DNA from 2 places in the Gilliamella sp. B3783 genome. Region 1 is predicted to be linked to the other one. Evidence: riboswitches for the same ligand, from Rfam matches in the RefSeq annotation. Region 1 holds a riboswitch; the other holds the start of a gene.
What was found. A riboswitch is a leader RNA that binds a small molecule or an ion and turns the genes downstream of it on or off. The one in region 1 is predicted to bind thiamine pyrophosphate.

Region 1 (8,281 bases):
GATACCATCATTAGCGTTAAATCATACTGATGACAAATTTGATTAACTAACGATAACATTTCTTGACGTAAAGCTTGATCAAGGGCTGAAAAAGGCTCATCCAACAATAAAATTGGACGATGTTGTATCAAACAACGAGCCAGCGCTACTCGTTGACGTTGCCCCCCTGATAATTGTTCTGGATAACGCTCTGAAAATCCAGCCAATCCGACTTGTTCAAGAATATTAGCGATTGTATTTTGCTCAGCTTGTGTAAGTTTTAATGATGGTTTAATTCCTAAAGCGATGTTTTGTTGAACTGTTAAGTGACTAAATAAATTATTGTGTTGAAATAACATCGACACAGGACGTTTGCCCGGCGCAATTTTTGTCATATTTTGATGATTAAGTTTAATTGTGCCTGAATTTGGAAAAATAAACCCAGCGATTAAACTCAATAAAGTACTTTTACCTGCACCACTTGGTCCAACAATCACGACGTGCTCTTTTGCTGCAATATTAATTTCAAAATGCATATTAAAATTATCGTAATGATAATTTACTTGATTAAGTTCGATCATAATCCATCACAACCATTAAGCTAAAAGATAACATCAATAAAATTGCAGCCGTCACAGTACCTTCTTGATAATGATAGTGTGATATTTGCTCATATAAATAATAAGGTAAGGTGGTTAAAGCTTGCCCACCAAACAAAGCAATAACACCAAAATCACCGAATGACAAAATAACAGCAAAAGCAAAACTCATTACCATTAACTTTTTTAATGCCTTAAATTCAATCAAGTAAAAATGTGTTAAACCTTGAATATTAAGCGATTGGCAAAGTTGCCAATAACGTAAACTCACTTCATACATGGGGATTGAAAGATTTTTTAGTAAAAAAGGTAACGCCATCAGTGCGTTACACAACATCACTAATATTGAAATAATAATTATATTGTTGGCATATTGAAATAATAATAAGAAAAGCCCTGAAGCTAAAACCATACTTGGAATGGCCAAAATTAATGAACCAATTAACATTAAACGATTGCTCCATTTAATTTGTTGATTAATCAATAATCGGCTATTGGTCCAAAGTAACAATAATGCAAGAAACATTGCAATAAAAGCAGAACCTACTGCAATGATAATTGAGGTAAGCAGTGCTTTTAAAAGTGCCGCTGTTAATAACGCAAATTTGAAAAAATAAATACCTTCAATCAATATTGTAACCAACGGTAATAAAATAAATAAACTCCCAATCAAAATGATGACATAACTGATCAATGATAAATAGTAAGGAATCGGAACTTGATAAGTTTGATGAACAAATCGAATATGCATTTTTTTGATTCGATTTATTCTTTGCATGATGATAAGAAAACCAATACAACAAATTAGTTGCAAAAAAGAAAGTAACACGGCTTGTATAAGATCAAAATCACGGATCGACTGATATATTGCTACCTCAATAGTGGTATATTTTGGCCCGCCACCAAGAGCTAACACGATTGCAAAACTTGAAAAACATAACATAAAAATCAGTGCTGCCATTGGTAAGATTTGTCGACGCAATAATGGCCATTCAACTAACTTAAAAAAAGTAAAAGCAGAAAAATTTAACTGAGCAGCTAACTGTTTTTGTTCGATAGGAACACTTTTTAAGGATTGATAAAACAAACAACAAGCATAAGGAAAATTTAAAAACACATGGGCTAATAATATACCTTTCAAACCATAAATTGATAATTCAATTGGTAGGTTCAAAAATTGAAAAATTAACGAAACGATACCATGCTGACCATACACTGAAAGCAAACCAGTAACCACAACTAAAGTCGGTAAAATAAAGGTAACCGGCATTATTTTGATGAGTAATCCTTGACATGGAAAGTCTACCATAGCTAATGCTTTCGCCATCAATACTGCCAATATGATGGCTAAACAAGTTGATAAACCAGCTTGCAAAACTGTTACCCAAATAATATGCAGTAAATAATGATCAAAATAGATGCTTATATTATCGGTTCGAATTGCAAATCCCCAAAGCGCAATAAGTGCCGTGCCTAATATGAGCAAAATCAAACCAACAGCACTGATACCTGGAATTAAGGATTGAAATTTCAATATTCGTTCCGATGACATTATTTACTGACAGCAACTTGCCATTCACGCACCCACGATTTCTGATTTAATTCAACTTGCTTTGCATCAAATTCAAGGGCTTTTTTCACTGTATCAATCTGTTGATAAGCTGCTGGCAAATCGGTTTTTATGATTGGATACATGACATTTTTTTCAGCAAATTGACGTTGAATCTCGGGTGTTAATAAATAATGTAAAAATTGGCGAGCTAACTCTGGTTGTTGTGTATATTTTACAATGGCAGCCACTTCAACTTGACGATAATGCCCCTCATCAAAAATGGCGGCAGCAAAACGATGATCGTTATCAGAAATTATATGTGCAACAGGGGAAGTGCTGTAACTTAATACTAAATCTGCTTCATTTTTCAAAAACATGCCGTAAGATTCGCTCCAACCTTTTGTTACTGTTACGGTATTTTTAGCTATTTTTTGCCATGCTTGCGCAGCATCATCACCATAAACTTTTTTAACCCACAGCAGCAAACCTAATCCAGGCGTGCTAGTTCTAGGATCTTGATAAATGATTTTCCAATGATCTTTATTGTCAACTAATTGTTGCATAGATCGCGGTGGATTTTTTATCTTCTGTTTATTATAAATAAAGGCAAAATAACCGAAGTCATATGGCATAAACTCATTATCCCACCAGTCAGTATAGAGATTATCGGGTTTGTCGATCTGATGTGGAATAAAAATATTCGTTAATTTTGCTTGCTCAAGTAGATTATTATCCAAACCTAAAACAACATCAGCATTGGTTTTATCACCTTCAAGCTGAATACGATTTAAAATTGAAACACCATCACCTAACGTAATTACTTCTAGCTGACAATGACATTGAGCTTCAAAACCCTGTTTGATAGCTTCTCCAGGCCCCCACTCCGACATAAACGAATTATAGCTATATATTGTTAAAGTCGGTTGCTGTGCGCCAGAAAAATGCGACCAAAACAATGATATAAATAGAACAGTTGATAACAACAATTGACGAAACATTTTGCCTCCAAATAGCAAGAAAAAGACAAAAGGTTTGAGCAGATATAATAACTCAAATCCCTCCGCTGGCATGATCCAGTTCAGGTTCGACGGGTTATGTTAACACAACTAACACTCTCAGCCCATTAGGGCACCCCGTTGAGAACAGCATTAGTGTAGTCGGTGAAGGCTTAATTGTAAATAGTTGTTACTCACTGTTGCCATTCAAACTTCTTTGCCATTTTAGAATAAATTAACTTAAACTTACCAGTGTTGATCTTATACTGCTCTCCTTTACAAAATTCCGGTTTAGGATCTTTTATTAGTCCAGCTTCATCACCATATTCATGTTCATCATCATAATAGTCAGTCACATAATGTTTTAGGTTTATCGTTAAATCCTTATTAACCGAAAATTCAATAAAACAACTCACATCCTCATAAGAATATAGACTATCCAAAAGCACCGCATCAAGCAATTTACCTTGTTCATCATAACTAGTTAGTTGAATATTGAGTAATGGGGTATCAGATATCCCATACCAATTATAAATAATCACTTAAAGACAATTATTCCGCATAAAACCACCTACTTCGTAATAACGAATTCCTTCATGAAAGAGAATAAATTCATAGGACGTATTTTGGATCGGGAAATCAATCTCTTGCTCATTTAAAGGGCGAGTGAGTTTTGCATACTTATCTAAAAGGACATTTTCACCATGATTATTTGATTTATAGTATTTTATCAATTGTGAGGAGGTTATCGGTAGTTTGAGCTCTTGCAGATTGTTATGGTCTTGGGCAAATGCCAAAGTTGAAAAGAAAAAAAGCATTGACAATCAGTTAGTTAAATAAATTTTGGCACATGTTTTCTTTTTATTTTTTTCTATTTTATAGTTAAGTTAATCTATCACCCTTAAATTAAAAAATTTTTGTTTATAAAAAAATTAGCTATTTACTTGTCCTTAACTAATCCCACAGTGACAATTTATCAATTTATCAGTATTATATTGGGCATTTTATTTTAATTGATTAGGTTCAGTGTGAATATTCAACAACTATTAACACAACGTGTTTCCCAAGCAATGATTATGGCCGGTGCTGATAAAAACTGTGACGCTTTAATCAAGCAATCCGCTAAAGTTCAATTTGGTGATTATCAAGCAAATGGTATCATGTCTACCGCTAAAAAATTGGGAATGCCACCACGCGCATTAGCTGAAAAAGTTTTACAACATCTTGATATTGATGATATTGCCGATAAAGTGGAAATCGCTGGGCCGGGTTTTATTAATATCTTCTTAAAAAATAGTTGGATTGCTGAACAAAACGAAGTCGCGCTAAGTAGTGATAAACTCAATATTACTTTACCCGCCAAACCTCAAACTATTGTGGTTGATTACTCCGCACCCAATGTTGCTAAAGAGATGCACGTCGGTCATCTACGCTCAACCATTATTGGTGATGCCAGTGTACGAGTATTAAGCTTTCTTGGTCATAATGTTATCCGTGCCAACCATGTTGGAGATTGGGGAACCCAATTTGGGATGTTAATTGCCTATCTTGAAAAAATGGAAAATGAACATGCCAACGACATGGAGCTTTCAGATTTAGAATCGTTCTATCGCGCAGCTAAAAAACATTACGATGAAGACGAAGCCTTTGCCGAAAAAGCCCGTAATTATGTAGTAAAACTTCAAGGTGGTGACAAATATTGCCGTGAAATGTGGCGAAAATTGGTTGATATCACCATGACGCAAAATATTGCCACATATAAACGCCTTAATGTCACATTATCGATTGAAGATACAATGGGCGAAAGCATCTATAACAGCATGCTACCAGGCATTGTTGCCGATCTAAAACAGAAAAAATTAGCGGTTGAAAGTAACGGTGCAATCGTTGTATTTTTAGATGAATATAAAAATAAAGAAGGCGAACCCATGGGCGTTATCATCCAAAAACGTGATGGTGGCTATCTTTATGCAACAACCGACATTGCCTGTGTTAAATATCGTTATGAAACACTTCATGCTGAACGTATTTTATATTATACCGATTCACGTCAACATCAACATTTAGAACAAGTTTGGGATATCGTGCATAAAGCGAAATATGTACCAGAATCCTTAAAACTTGAGCATCACATGTTTGGTATGATGTTAGGTAAAGATGGCAAGCCGTTTAAGACGCGTTCTGGTGACACTGTTAAATTAAATGATCTACTTGATGAAGCGACAGAACGAGCGACTACTTTAATTCGAAATAAAAATCCAGACTTAACCGATACTGAGCTTGCCCAAGTGGTTGACGCTGTAGCAATAGGTGCGGTCAAATATGCTGATCTTTCCAAAAATCGTACCACCGATTATGTGTTTGATTGGGATAATATGTTGTCATTTGAGGGAAATACGGCCCCTTATTTACAATATGCTTATACGCGCGTGCTTTCTGTATTTAGAAAATCAAATATCAGCGAAGACAGCTTAAGCGGCACTATTAATTTAGGTACGGATAAAGAGCGAGCATTAGCGATTCGATTAATACAATTTGATGAAACTGTATCAAACGTTGCCGCAGAAGGCACACCACATGTACTTTGCGCCTATTTATACGATATCGCTACCCTATTTTCTAGTTTCTATGAAAATTGCCCTATTTTAACGGCGGAAAACGAAAACTTGAAACAAAGCCGCTTAAAATTGGCTTCGTTAACCGCTAAAACCCTTAAAATCGGTCTTGATATGTTAGGAATCAAAACTATCGAAAAAATGTAACATTAGCATACCACCGATAAAATTCATCATCGGTGGTTTTTTCATTAAAACACATAAATTCTTTTAAAATTTTTACACGCTGATATATTAAAGAACGCTAAAAATCCAATTCATCCATATACTCTTTAGTGTTAAACAAAGCAATACTACACTTTTTGAGATTGACAATAAATCGCATAATGCTTTTGTTGGTCTCGATTTTTGGACAATAGATTATTGATATAAAATAGGTAGTTATTGATTAAAAATCCTGTAATACCAAAATTAAATTTTATATAAAAGCTTGAATTTGGGATAAAAATCTAAAAAATAATACTTTAACCATTTCATTTATTTACATATTTTTATAAGAACGGCACTTGATATTAAAAATAGTTTAGTTAGAATTCTTTCAAATTATTTAAGCAACCAAGAGTAGTTGACCATGACAAAATATAAATCAACAGTCCTAAACAACATTGTTGATTTATTGTTAATCCTCCATCTTAGGGGGATTTTTTTTATCTATTATTTTATCTAATTTAGCTCAATTGAATCGTAGAGGCACATTATGACCGATAATAAAAAGATGTTATTAACCAGTCGAGATCAAAGTTTAAAAGCATATTTAATGAATAAAATTAAACAAAATGGCGGTTGGGTTAATTCACATATGCATGCCGATCGTGCTTTTACGATCACTGTTGACAGTTTTGATGTTTATCAAAAGCAGACTTTAATTGAAAAATGGGATACGTTAGATAAAGTCAAAGCATCGATGAGTGAAGACGATTATTACCGCCATTTCAGCATGGCGGTTGAGCGAATGATCGAACAAGGGGTCAGTGCCATGGGATCATTTGTCGATATCGATCCAATTGCAGAAGAGCGAGCAATCAAAGGTGCACTAAGAGCCCGTGAAACTTATAAAAATGACATTATCATAAAATTAGTCAATCAAACCCTTAAAGGTGTTATTGATAAAGAAGCACGTTACTGGTTTGATAAAGGTGCAGATTTAGTTGATATCATTGGTGGATTACCACGTCGTGATGAACGTGATCATGGTGAAGGAATGGGGCTAAAACATCTTGATGTATTGATGCAAACAGGAAAATCATTAGGCAAAATGGTCCATGTTCATGTTGATCAATTTAACTCCTCAGACGAGATTGAAACCGAACAACTCACCGATAAAACTTTGGAACATGGCATGCACGGACGCGTAGTAGCAATTCATAGTATTTCAATTACTGCGCATAGTTTGGAATATCGTCAAAAACTCTATAAAAAAATGAAAGAAGCGAAAATGATGGTCATCGCTTGCCCATTCGCATGGATCGATAGCCCTCGCCGTGAAGAACAAGGTCCTACTCGTAATTCTCTTACTCCTGTTGATGAACTTGCCGCTGCAGGTATTCCTGTTGCGATTGGTACCGATAATGTCAGTGATTATATGTTACCATTTTCAACAGGCAACATGTGGGAAGAGCTTAAACTACTCGTTACAGGATGCCGGTATACCGATTTAGACAATGTGGTAAATGTCGCTACCAAAAACGGACGAATGGTATTAGGACTTGAATAATAATTGAATGAAACACAATAAAATTTGACCAATAAAAAATCCCACAGTTTTTAATCTATTGTGGGATCGTTATATAGCTACAACTATCGATTAATCAAACTTAATATTTTTTATCTTTTATAGTGACATCAGCTTCATTTTCATATCTGACAAAATTAACATTATTATTTCTAACTTCTCTTTTTACCTTCTCTTTACATCTATCTGTATCACAATATACATTTAATGTACCATCAGTTTGCTTTTGAAAGGACACTTTAGCATCGGCTTCACTTTCATTACGAACAAATACAATATCTGAACTATAATGTGTCGCATAATTTACAGCATTTTCACATTGTGTATCTGCACAGTATACCTTTGTTTTATATCTATTTGCTATTCTCTTTTGTTCTTTTTCTTGTTTTTCACGAATTAGTTGTTGCTCAAACAAGGCTTGCTCTTTATCCCAATAATCATCTATTAATTTATCGATATCTTTATATTTTTTTATTTTTACGGAATAATAAAGCTTTTTGGCTTGTTCTAATGTTTTTCTTGCATCTTCATAATTAAGATGATCAGCATACTCTTTAGCTTTTTGATAAAGATTTTCTATCACTAACATAGTGTATTTATTATTATTAATATCATATAATTTTTGGATATCTCTGGAAGGTTTTAATTCAAGCGCATTATGATATAAATCGACTTTAGCCTTATATCCTTCAATATCTGTCGCTACTATTGAATTAGCCTTGATAACATAGCATTTAAATAAATTTTCATTTATGTCCAAACGACTATATGCATTAAAAAAAAACGTTAATTCATTACTATAAAATTGA
Region 2 (8,281 bases), on a different contig from region 1:
GAACACATTGCTTTTTAATTTTTTAGAAAAAAGAACAATATGAAATCAGATACAATTGTTGCACAAGCAACACCGCCTGGTCGTGGTGGGGTTGGTATATTGCGTATTTCTGGCCCTAAAGCTCAAGAGGTTGCCAAAGCAGTTTTAGGCATTTTACCTAAGCCACGATATGCGCACTATCTACCTTTTTTAGCTTCTGACGGGACAACGTTAGATGAAGGCATTGCTTTATTCTTCCCCAATCCACATTCATTTACTGGTGAAGATGTACTTGAACTTCAAGGCCACGGTGGACCCGTTATTTTAGATCTACTGTTGAAACGTATTTTAGAAATTGCTGACGTGCGTATAGCAAGACCTGGTGAATTTTCCGAACGTGCTTTTATGAATGATAAATTGGATCTGGCACAAGCGGAAGCGATAGCCGATTTGATTGATGCCAGTTCTGAGCAAGCTGCAAAATCGGCAATTTCATCATTACAAGGGGTATTTTCACAAAAAGTTAATGCATTGGTTGAATCGTTAATTCATTTAAGGATTTTTACTGAAGCTGCCATCGATTTTCCCGAAGAAGAAATAGACTTTTTATCTGATGGCAAAATTGAAACTCAGCTTAATGAAGTGATTATTCGGTTAAATGAAGTCAGACAAGAGGCGAAGCAAGGTTCGTTATTACGTGATGGTATGAAAGTTGTCATAGCAGGGCGCCCCAATGCTGGTAAATCGAGCTTACTTAATGCATTAGCAGGGCGCGATGCGGCTATTGTTACTGATATCGCCGGCACTACCCGTGATGTGTTACGTGAACATATTCATATTGATGGCATGCCATTGCATATTATTGACACAGCAGGGCTACGTGAAGCCAGTGACGAAGTCGAACGTATTGGTATTGAACGGGCTTGGCAAGAAATAAACCAAGCTGATCGCGTACTATTTATGGTTGATAGTACTACAACAACCGAAACCAACCCAGAAAAATTATGGCCTGAGTTTATTGAACGTTTACCTAAGAATATACCGATGACAGTTATCCGTAATAAAGCTGATCTTACGGGTGAACGACTTGGTCTTAGTGAAGTAAATGGCTACTCACTGATTCAACTTTCTGCACGGACAGGTGAGGGTATTGAACTATTACGTGAACATCTTAAACAAGCCATGGGCTATACCAGTAGCACAGAAAGTGGATTTTTAGCCCGTCGTCGCCATTTACAGGCACTAGAAAAAGCCGCTGAACATTTAAATAACGGTAAGTACCAACTCACGACATTTCATGCAGGTGAACTATTAGCTGAAGAATTAAGGTTAGCACAAGAAGCTTTAAGTGAAATAACGGGTCAATTTACTTCGGATGATTTACTTGGACGGATATTTAGTTCGTTTTGTATTGGAAAATAACATAAATCGATAATTATTCTAATTATTGCCATAATTTTCACTGTATAAATTAAACTGGGCTGTATTTGAAATATAAGATTTAATGCTCAAAAGAGGTGAATATTATCAATATAACAAGGATAGTTTGTTGTATTAACATTAGATTCTAACTAGAAGAAACGTAATTATAATAACTTTGTATAGAATAGAAATAATCTAGTATGCGTGTAATGCGATTACTGTATAAGTTGGATGATTTATGAAAAACTATTTAGTCAAATTTTTCTTTTAATTATACTAATTTAATTAACTGGTTGTAGCCTTATGGACTATAAAAAAGTTATCCAATATGTAGAGCCAAGTGCTAATGAACCAAGGGCAAGGGTTATGCTTGTAGGGGATTATGATAGTTGGTATCATTTTAGTATTATCAATTTTGATATAATAAAACCTAATTTTGGTTATCTATATACTGAAGGTAAAACAACAAATAGACCAAAAGTAAAAAATTTGGGAATGAACATAAAGGTGAAAGGCAAAAATAAAGCTAATCAAGTTTACTTACCTGCTGGTCAAATAATAAAAATTGGCGTTTATGGTCAACCGTCTGGTATGAACGTTACTCTTTTTGTATTCGTGGTAAAACTATGACTCTAGAGCAAAATATTGATTATGTTCTTTCCTTTGATAAAGTTACATTAAATAATAAAAAATATTGCCTTCTTTAGCTATACAAAGTTATTAATAAAACTCAGCTTGAACTTATTAAAAATTAGTTATATATAATGCTATATAGGTACAACCGAAAACAATTATTTAAAAGAATGGTTCTTTGTGTAACGTTTAAATGATGTTAATTGAATTTTTATTCAATAATAGATTTTATCAGATTGATTAGAGAGGTTTATCATGAAATTAATAGTCGATAATATGAGTTGTCAGCATTGTGTTAAAGCCATTACTAAGGCGATTAACGATATCGATCCCAAAGCTAAGGTGACGGTTGATTTAGCCAAACATGAAGTTGATATTGAGGGGGGTAGCATTTCGCAAGAAGCAGCAATTGCAGCAGTCAATGAAGCCGGTTATGAGTTTGTGGGTATTTCATATTAATTTTAATCAGTTTAATGGTAGATAACTATCCGGTGATTTTACTGTGTAGCATGTGGCAAAATATTAAGTCAAATTAAAAGGGGATTTTCGCTAAAATCCCTTTTTTGTTTTCTGCTATATTTTTGTTGACTATTCATGGTTGCAATGTATTTCACTTAAAGCAATCTCAATAAAACCCCACTCAAAATCATGATAATGATAGATGCAATTATCAATGATTAAATCTACTTGACTAAGTCGATATTTTCGCCATAATTGCCGTAAATATTCAATATTTCAAAATGTTATTTACCTGCAATGCTTAAAAGGATAATCAATATGCAAGGAAAAACGTTAAATGCGATCGTTACAATCATTGTTGGGTTTGCAATGGTTTTTACCGTCAATGCTTACCAAATTGATTGTCCAAAATCGATTGATGTTAAAGAAAAAGTTGAAAACATGTCAGACGGATGGGGGGCAGCTGATAGGGAAGAATTTTGGAATAGTGGTTTTGTGAAAAACATTTCACATAAATCTACCGGTGTAGGTGTTTTTTTGGGAGAGCCTTTAGTGGTACAAAAATCTGAGGATTATGTGCTGAATAACAAGAAAGGTTTTAAGAAATATCGCAATGAATGGGACGTAAGTTTACGACCTGAAGATACTGATCGTTATTATGCTTCATGTTTCTATTATAACAGTGAGGTTGTATTAGTAAAAAAAATTGATACATCGATGAAAAGCTGCTGGACTGACGTCTCTTTAGATGAGCTTGGTAATGAGATAAATAGTGAACACACACTTTATTGCAGTACCAATAAAAGGGGTGATAATCATTAATGTTATGTGGGATCGCTAGTCATTGCAATCCCCCTAGTTTAACACTCTATTTCATCATGATTTTCACTCAATTAGGCTAAAATAATTGATTATGTGCCTAAAAATTTTAAAAGGATGAACAATATGCAAGGAAAAACGTTAAATGCGATCGTTACAATCATTGTCGGGTTTGCAATGGTTTTTACCGTCAATGCTTACCAAATTGATTGCCCAAAATCGATCGATGTTCGAGAAAAAATGGTAAACATGCCAGAAGGTTGGGACCTGATTGGTAAGAGCAAATATGCTGATGCTTCTGATATCGATAAGACTATCCTTTCACAGGACTTTTGGGGTATTAATGTTTATCTAGACGATCCGGCGGCGATACAAAGACCCCATCAACGTTTGCTAAGTAAAAAGAATGGCGTTAAAAAATATCAGTTTATCTGGGAGGTTGAACAATTTAAACCTAATGAGAACTTTTATGTTCGTTGTGACTACTCTGGAAGTAGGGTTAAATTGGTGCAAAAAATTGACTCATCGATGAAAAGCTGTTGGATTTTTTATTCTGAGGATAAATACGGCAATAACGTATCTCATGAAAATACACTTTATTGCAGTACAAATAAAGCCGAAGATGTTAAATAATCCTATGTGGGATTGCAAAGCTTGGCAATCCCACACCCGTTCAACTCTCAAACTGTCATGATTTTCCCTAATAACGGGTAATCAAGCATCAAGTAATCCATTATTTTGCTCGCTAGCTTTTACCACCATTGATAAAAATGGTGGGTTGGACCAATTCCTTTGCCAATCGATAAATCATCGGCATGACTAATTGCACCTTGTAAGTAGTTCTTTGCTTGTTGAATGGCATCTGGCAAGCTGTGTTGCGGTAATAATGCGGTAATTGCAGCTGATAAAGTGCATCCTGTACCATGCGTATTTTTAGTTTGGATACGAGGCGATACCATTCTAATTGTTTGGTTTGGAGTAATTAAATAATCTGGGCTTTCTTGACTAAGTAAATGCCCACCTTTGATTAATACCGCTTTACAACCTAATTTTAGCAAGGCATGTCCTTGTGCCTGCATTTCGTCCTCATTTTGGGCTTCTTGACAATCGAGCAGGGCAGCCGCTTCTGGTAGATTCGGGGTGATAACGGTGGCTAATGGTAAGAGTAATTCACGGATTGCATTCACCGCATCAGATTTCAGTAGTGGATGACCGCCTTTAGCCACCATGACAGTATCAAGTACGATGTTGGCAATCGGATGTTTTTTTAAGAGATGATGAACCACTGTCACAATCTCTTTATTCATTAACATGCCCATTTTTACACTATCAATATTGATATCCTGATACAGAGTATTAAATTGGGCTTCTACAAATTCAGGCGAGACAGGTAAAACAGCATCGACGCCTTGCGTGCTTTGTGCGGTTAATGCGGTGATCACTGACATGCCATAAGCACCTAACGCCGAAAAGGTTTTCAAATCTGCTTGTATACCCGCGCCACCGCTAGGATCGGAGCCGGCAATGGTTAATGCAACTGTTGTCATTCTTTGATTTCCTATCTTGCTTGTTGAATTTTGGTCAGTAGCGATTGACTGGCATTAGCAATATCTGCTTGACCACAAATAGCGGATACTACTGCGACACCTTCAATACCAGTTTTTATGACCTCAGTGACATTGGATAAACCAATTCCGCCAATGGCAACCGCAGGACACTGTTTGAGTTTCACAAGTTCAGCTAATTGTGCAGTACCTATGGCGGAGGCCGCATCTTTTTTGGTTGAAGTTGGGAAGATTGGCCCAATACCCAAATAATCAACCAATTGCCATTCAACGGCATCAAGTTGTTGTTGATTACTAACAGAAAAGCCGAGCCATTTATTTGCACCGATTAATTGACGAGTAACGGCAACAGGTAGATCACGCTGTCCAATATGTACGCCGTCAGCGTCTATCGCTAATGCGATATCGACATGATCATTAATAAGTAGCGGTACTGGTGTGTCTTTTAAAAGGTGTTTGAGCTGCATAGCTGCATGATACCAATCTTTACCTGATAGTTCTTGTTCTGATCTTAATTGTACGGTAGTTACACCATTTTCGATGGCAATTTTGGTGGTATTAAGCATACCTTGAATACCGCCACACAATTGCGGATCGAGCACTAAATAGAGGGTTAAATCGAGTTGTTTTTTCATCTGCTTGCCCTATTTTGAACCATCAACAAAAAGTGAAAGCTGATCGATAAGCGACACAGCAAAACTGCCTAGTCCTTGCTGTTTATTGGCTCGCTCACCAGCTTTTTTCATCATATAACAAGCACTGGCTGTGGCAGCTAAACTATCAGCACCACAAGCAATAAACGCAGCAACCATCGCGGATAATGAACAACCTGTACCGGTAACAGACGTTAATGCAATATCTCCACCCGCAATGCGATAGGTGTTCTCGCCGTCAGTGATATAGTCAATATCGCCTGTCATGGCGACAATGGTTTGATAACGACGAGCCAATTGTTGAGCTGCCGTTAATGCAACCGTTGTCGAATCTTGGCTATCGGTACCTTTAGAAGAAGAATGTTCGCCATTTAGCGCTAAAATTTCAGAGGCATTACCCCGAATCGCTGTAGGTTGGTATTTTAATAATTGTTGAGCGATATCAGTGCGATAAGCTAAGGCAGGTCCAACGGCAACCGGATCAAGCACCCAGCGTGTTCGGCTTTGTTGGGCTTGTTCGGCAGCTAACAGCATACTTTCAGCAATATTGCTATGCAGTGTTCCAATATTGATTAATAAGCTATTGGCAATATCGACAAATGATTTCACTTCTTGTTTGGCAATAATCATCGCTGGCGATGCACCAATTGCCAGTAAGATATTGGCGGTAAAATTTTGCACGACCTCATTGGTGATGCAATGCACTAATGGGCGTTGCTGCTTAACAAGGTGAATAAATGGTGTGGCGTGCTCAGCCTGAAAGGTTTTTATCTCTGACATATTCTTTCCTTAACGATTAATACAACTTATAACAGGTTAGGAAGAATTTGCCAATCAGAAGGTTAACGGCTTAGACTTCCCTACGCTGGTATAATCCAGATCAGGTTCAACGGGTAAAATCTCAGTTTTTTGTATCAAACAAAAAACACCCCGAGTCAAAACAATTTGTGTATTATGAACTGAGTATCAGTTTTAAACAAGATTATTGTAATAATCTTTCAATATCGGTTATGGCTTTTCTATCAGGTAAAAAGATGATTAAGTGGTCATTATCTTCAATAGTTAAATCAGTATTAACAATAATCACATCTTCACCTCGTACTACTGCACCAATTGTTGCAGCTGAAGGTAATTTTAATCCATTGATATTTTTACCAACAAGTTTTGATGTATCACTATTGCCTTTCGCCACAACTTCAATAATTTCGGATTCCCCTTGTCTGAGTGAAACGACTTTGACGATACCCGTTTGTCTTACATGGCTTAAAAGCTCAGAGATTGTGGCATGCTGTGGTGAAATAGCAATATCAATCACACTATCATTGATCAATTCTAGGTAAGCTTGCCGTTGAATCAAAACAATCACTTTTTTAGCGCCCATTCGTTTAGCCAGCATTGATGACATAATGTTAGATTCATCATCACTGGTGACAGCGATAAAGAGATCGGTTAATTCTACCTGTTCTTGTGAGAGGAGTTCTTGGTCTGAAGATTCGCCATGTAATACGGTTGTATTGACCAACTGTTCAGCAATAAACTCAGCTCGTTGAGCATTACGTTCAATTAACTTTACTTGATAATCGTTTTCTAAGCGTTTGGCTAGAGCGACAGCAACACCGCCTCCGCCACTAATAATGATACGTTTATAGGGCTTTTCTAAGCGTTGTAATTCACTTGTTACGGCTTTTATGTTCACCGGAGGGGTAATAAAATAGACCATATCACCCGCTTCAATTAAGGTTGAACCGATTGGGCGAATAAAACGATTTTTTCGATATATCGCAACCACTCGAGCTTCTACATGCGGTAAATGCTCTTTTAGTTCAGATAATTCACTGCCCACTAATGCACCGCCATAATAAGCAGTGACTGCAACCAGACAGACACGATTATCATAAAAAGAGGCAAATTGTAAAGCGCCTGGATATTGTACTAACCGGCTGACATGATTAGTGATTAAATTTTCGGGTGCGATGATGTGGTCAATATTAATACAATCTTTGTTAAAGAAGGGATATTTTTCGTCGTTATATTCAGGTGCTCGAATACGGGCAACTTTTTGCGGTATTTTAAACATGACATGACCAATTTGACAGGCCATCATATTAACTTCATCAGAATTGGTTACAGCAACAAGCATATCAGCGGATTCGGCACCGGCGCTTTCTAATACCTGAGGGTATGAAGATTTTCCTAAAATAACTTGTAAATCAAAGCGTTCTTGTAGTGATTGCAGTTTGTCATGATCTTCATCAACGACAGTAACATCGTTTTGTTTTTCGGTAACCAGATACTCAGCTAATGCACTGCCGGTTTGTCCTGCACCTAGAATAATAATTTTCATAACAGACCTATCATCGTTAAATGACTTTACTACGCTTGCCATCTTATGACAAGCGTACTTATGTCAATTAATATTGTTTAAGTTTACCCTTAATTCGTGCTATTTATTCGACTCGCTATTAAACAAAACCGATTACATCGTATACTTTTTTCAAGGTCGGCTCGGCTTTAGCGCGCGCTTTTTCAGCGCCTTCACGCATAATAGAAAATAGATAATTTTCATCGTTGCGATACTCATGATAACGGGCTTGTAATGTTGCTAACATATCGATCACTTGCGTTGCTACTTCCGTTTTCAAATGACCATACATCTTTCCTTCAAACTCTTTTTCAAGCTCTGCTACCGGTTTACCTGTAACGCCAGTTAAAATATCTAATAAATTAGAAACGCCGACTTTATTTTTTAAG

Region 2: linked by a shared signal. The riboswitch ahead of thiM (hydroxyethylthiazole kinase) and the one ahead of thiB (thiamine ABC transporter substrate binding subunit) in region 1 are both predicted to bind thiamine pyrophosphate.

What each region holds. Positions count from the first base shown of each region.
Region 1 is NZ_JAFNOU010000001.1:408,254-416,534, forward strand. Features, by position in the region: gene thiQ (thiamine ABC transporter ATP-binding protein ThiQ) at 1-560, opposite strand, end outside; gene thiP (thiamine/thiamine pyrophosphate ABC transporter permease) at 547-2,112, opposite strand; gene thiB (thiamine ABC transporter substrate binding subunit) at 2,130-3,128, opposite strand; TPP riboswitch at 3,168-3,276, opposite strand; gene J3U59_RS02080 (hypothetical protein) at 3,320-3,667, opposite strand; gene argS (arginine--tRNA ligase) at 4,154-5,887, shown strand; gene J3U59_RS02090 (amidohydrolase family protein) at 6,438-7,454, shown strand; gene J3U59_RS02095 (hypothetical protein) at 7,555-8,281, opposite strand, start outside.
Region 2 is NZ_JAFNOU010000005.1:223,208-231,488, forward strand. Features, by position in the region: gene mnmE (tRNA uridine-5-carboxymethylaminomethyl(34) synthesis GTPase MnmE) at 40-1,401, shown strand; gene J3U59_RS06915 (hypothetical protein) at 1,705-2,031, shown strand; gene J3U59_RS06920 (heavy-metal-associated domain-containing protein) at 2,290-2,493, shown strand; gene J3U59_RS06925 (STY0301 family protein) at 2,812-3,315, shown strand; gene J3U59_RS06930 (STY0301 family protein) at 3,439-3,945, shown strand; gene thiD (bifunctional hydroxymethylpyrimidine kinase/phosphomethylpyrimidine kinase) at 4,065-4,859, opposite strand; gene thiE (thiamine phosphate synthase) at 4,871-5,512, opposite strand; gene thiM (hydroxyethylthiazole kinase) at 5,522-6,310, opposite strand; TPP riboswitch at 6,371-6,473, opposite strand; gene trkA (Trk system potassium transporter TrkA) at 6,513-7,916, opposite strand; gene trpS (tryptophan--tRNA ligase) at 7,993-8,281, opposite strand, start outside.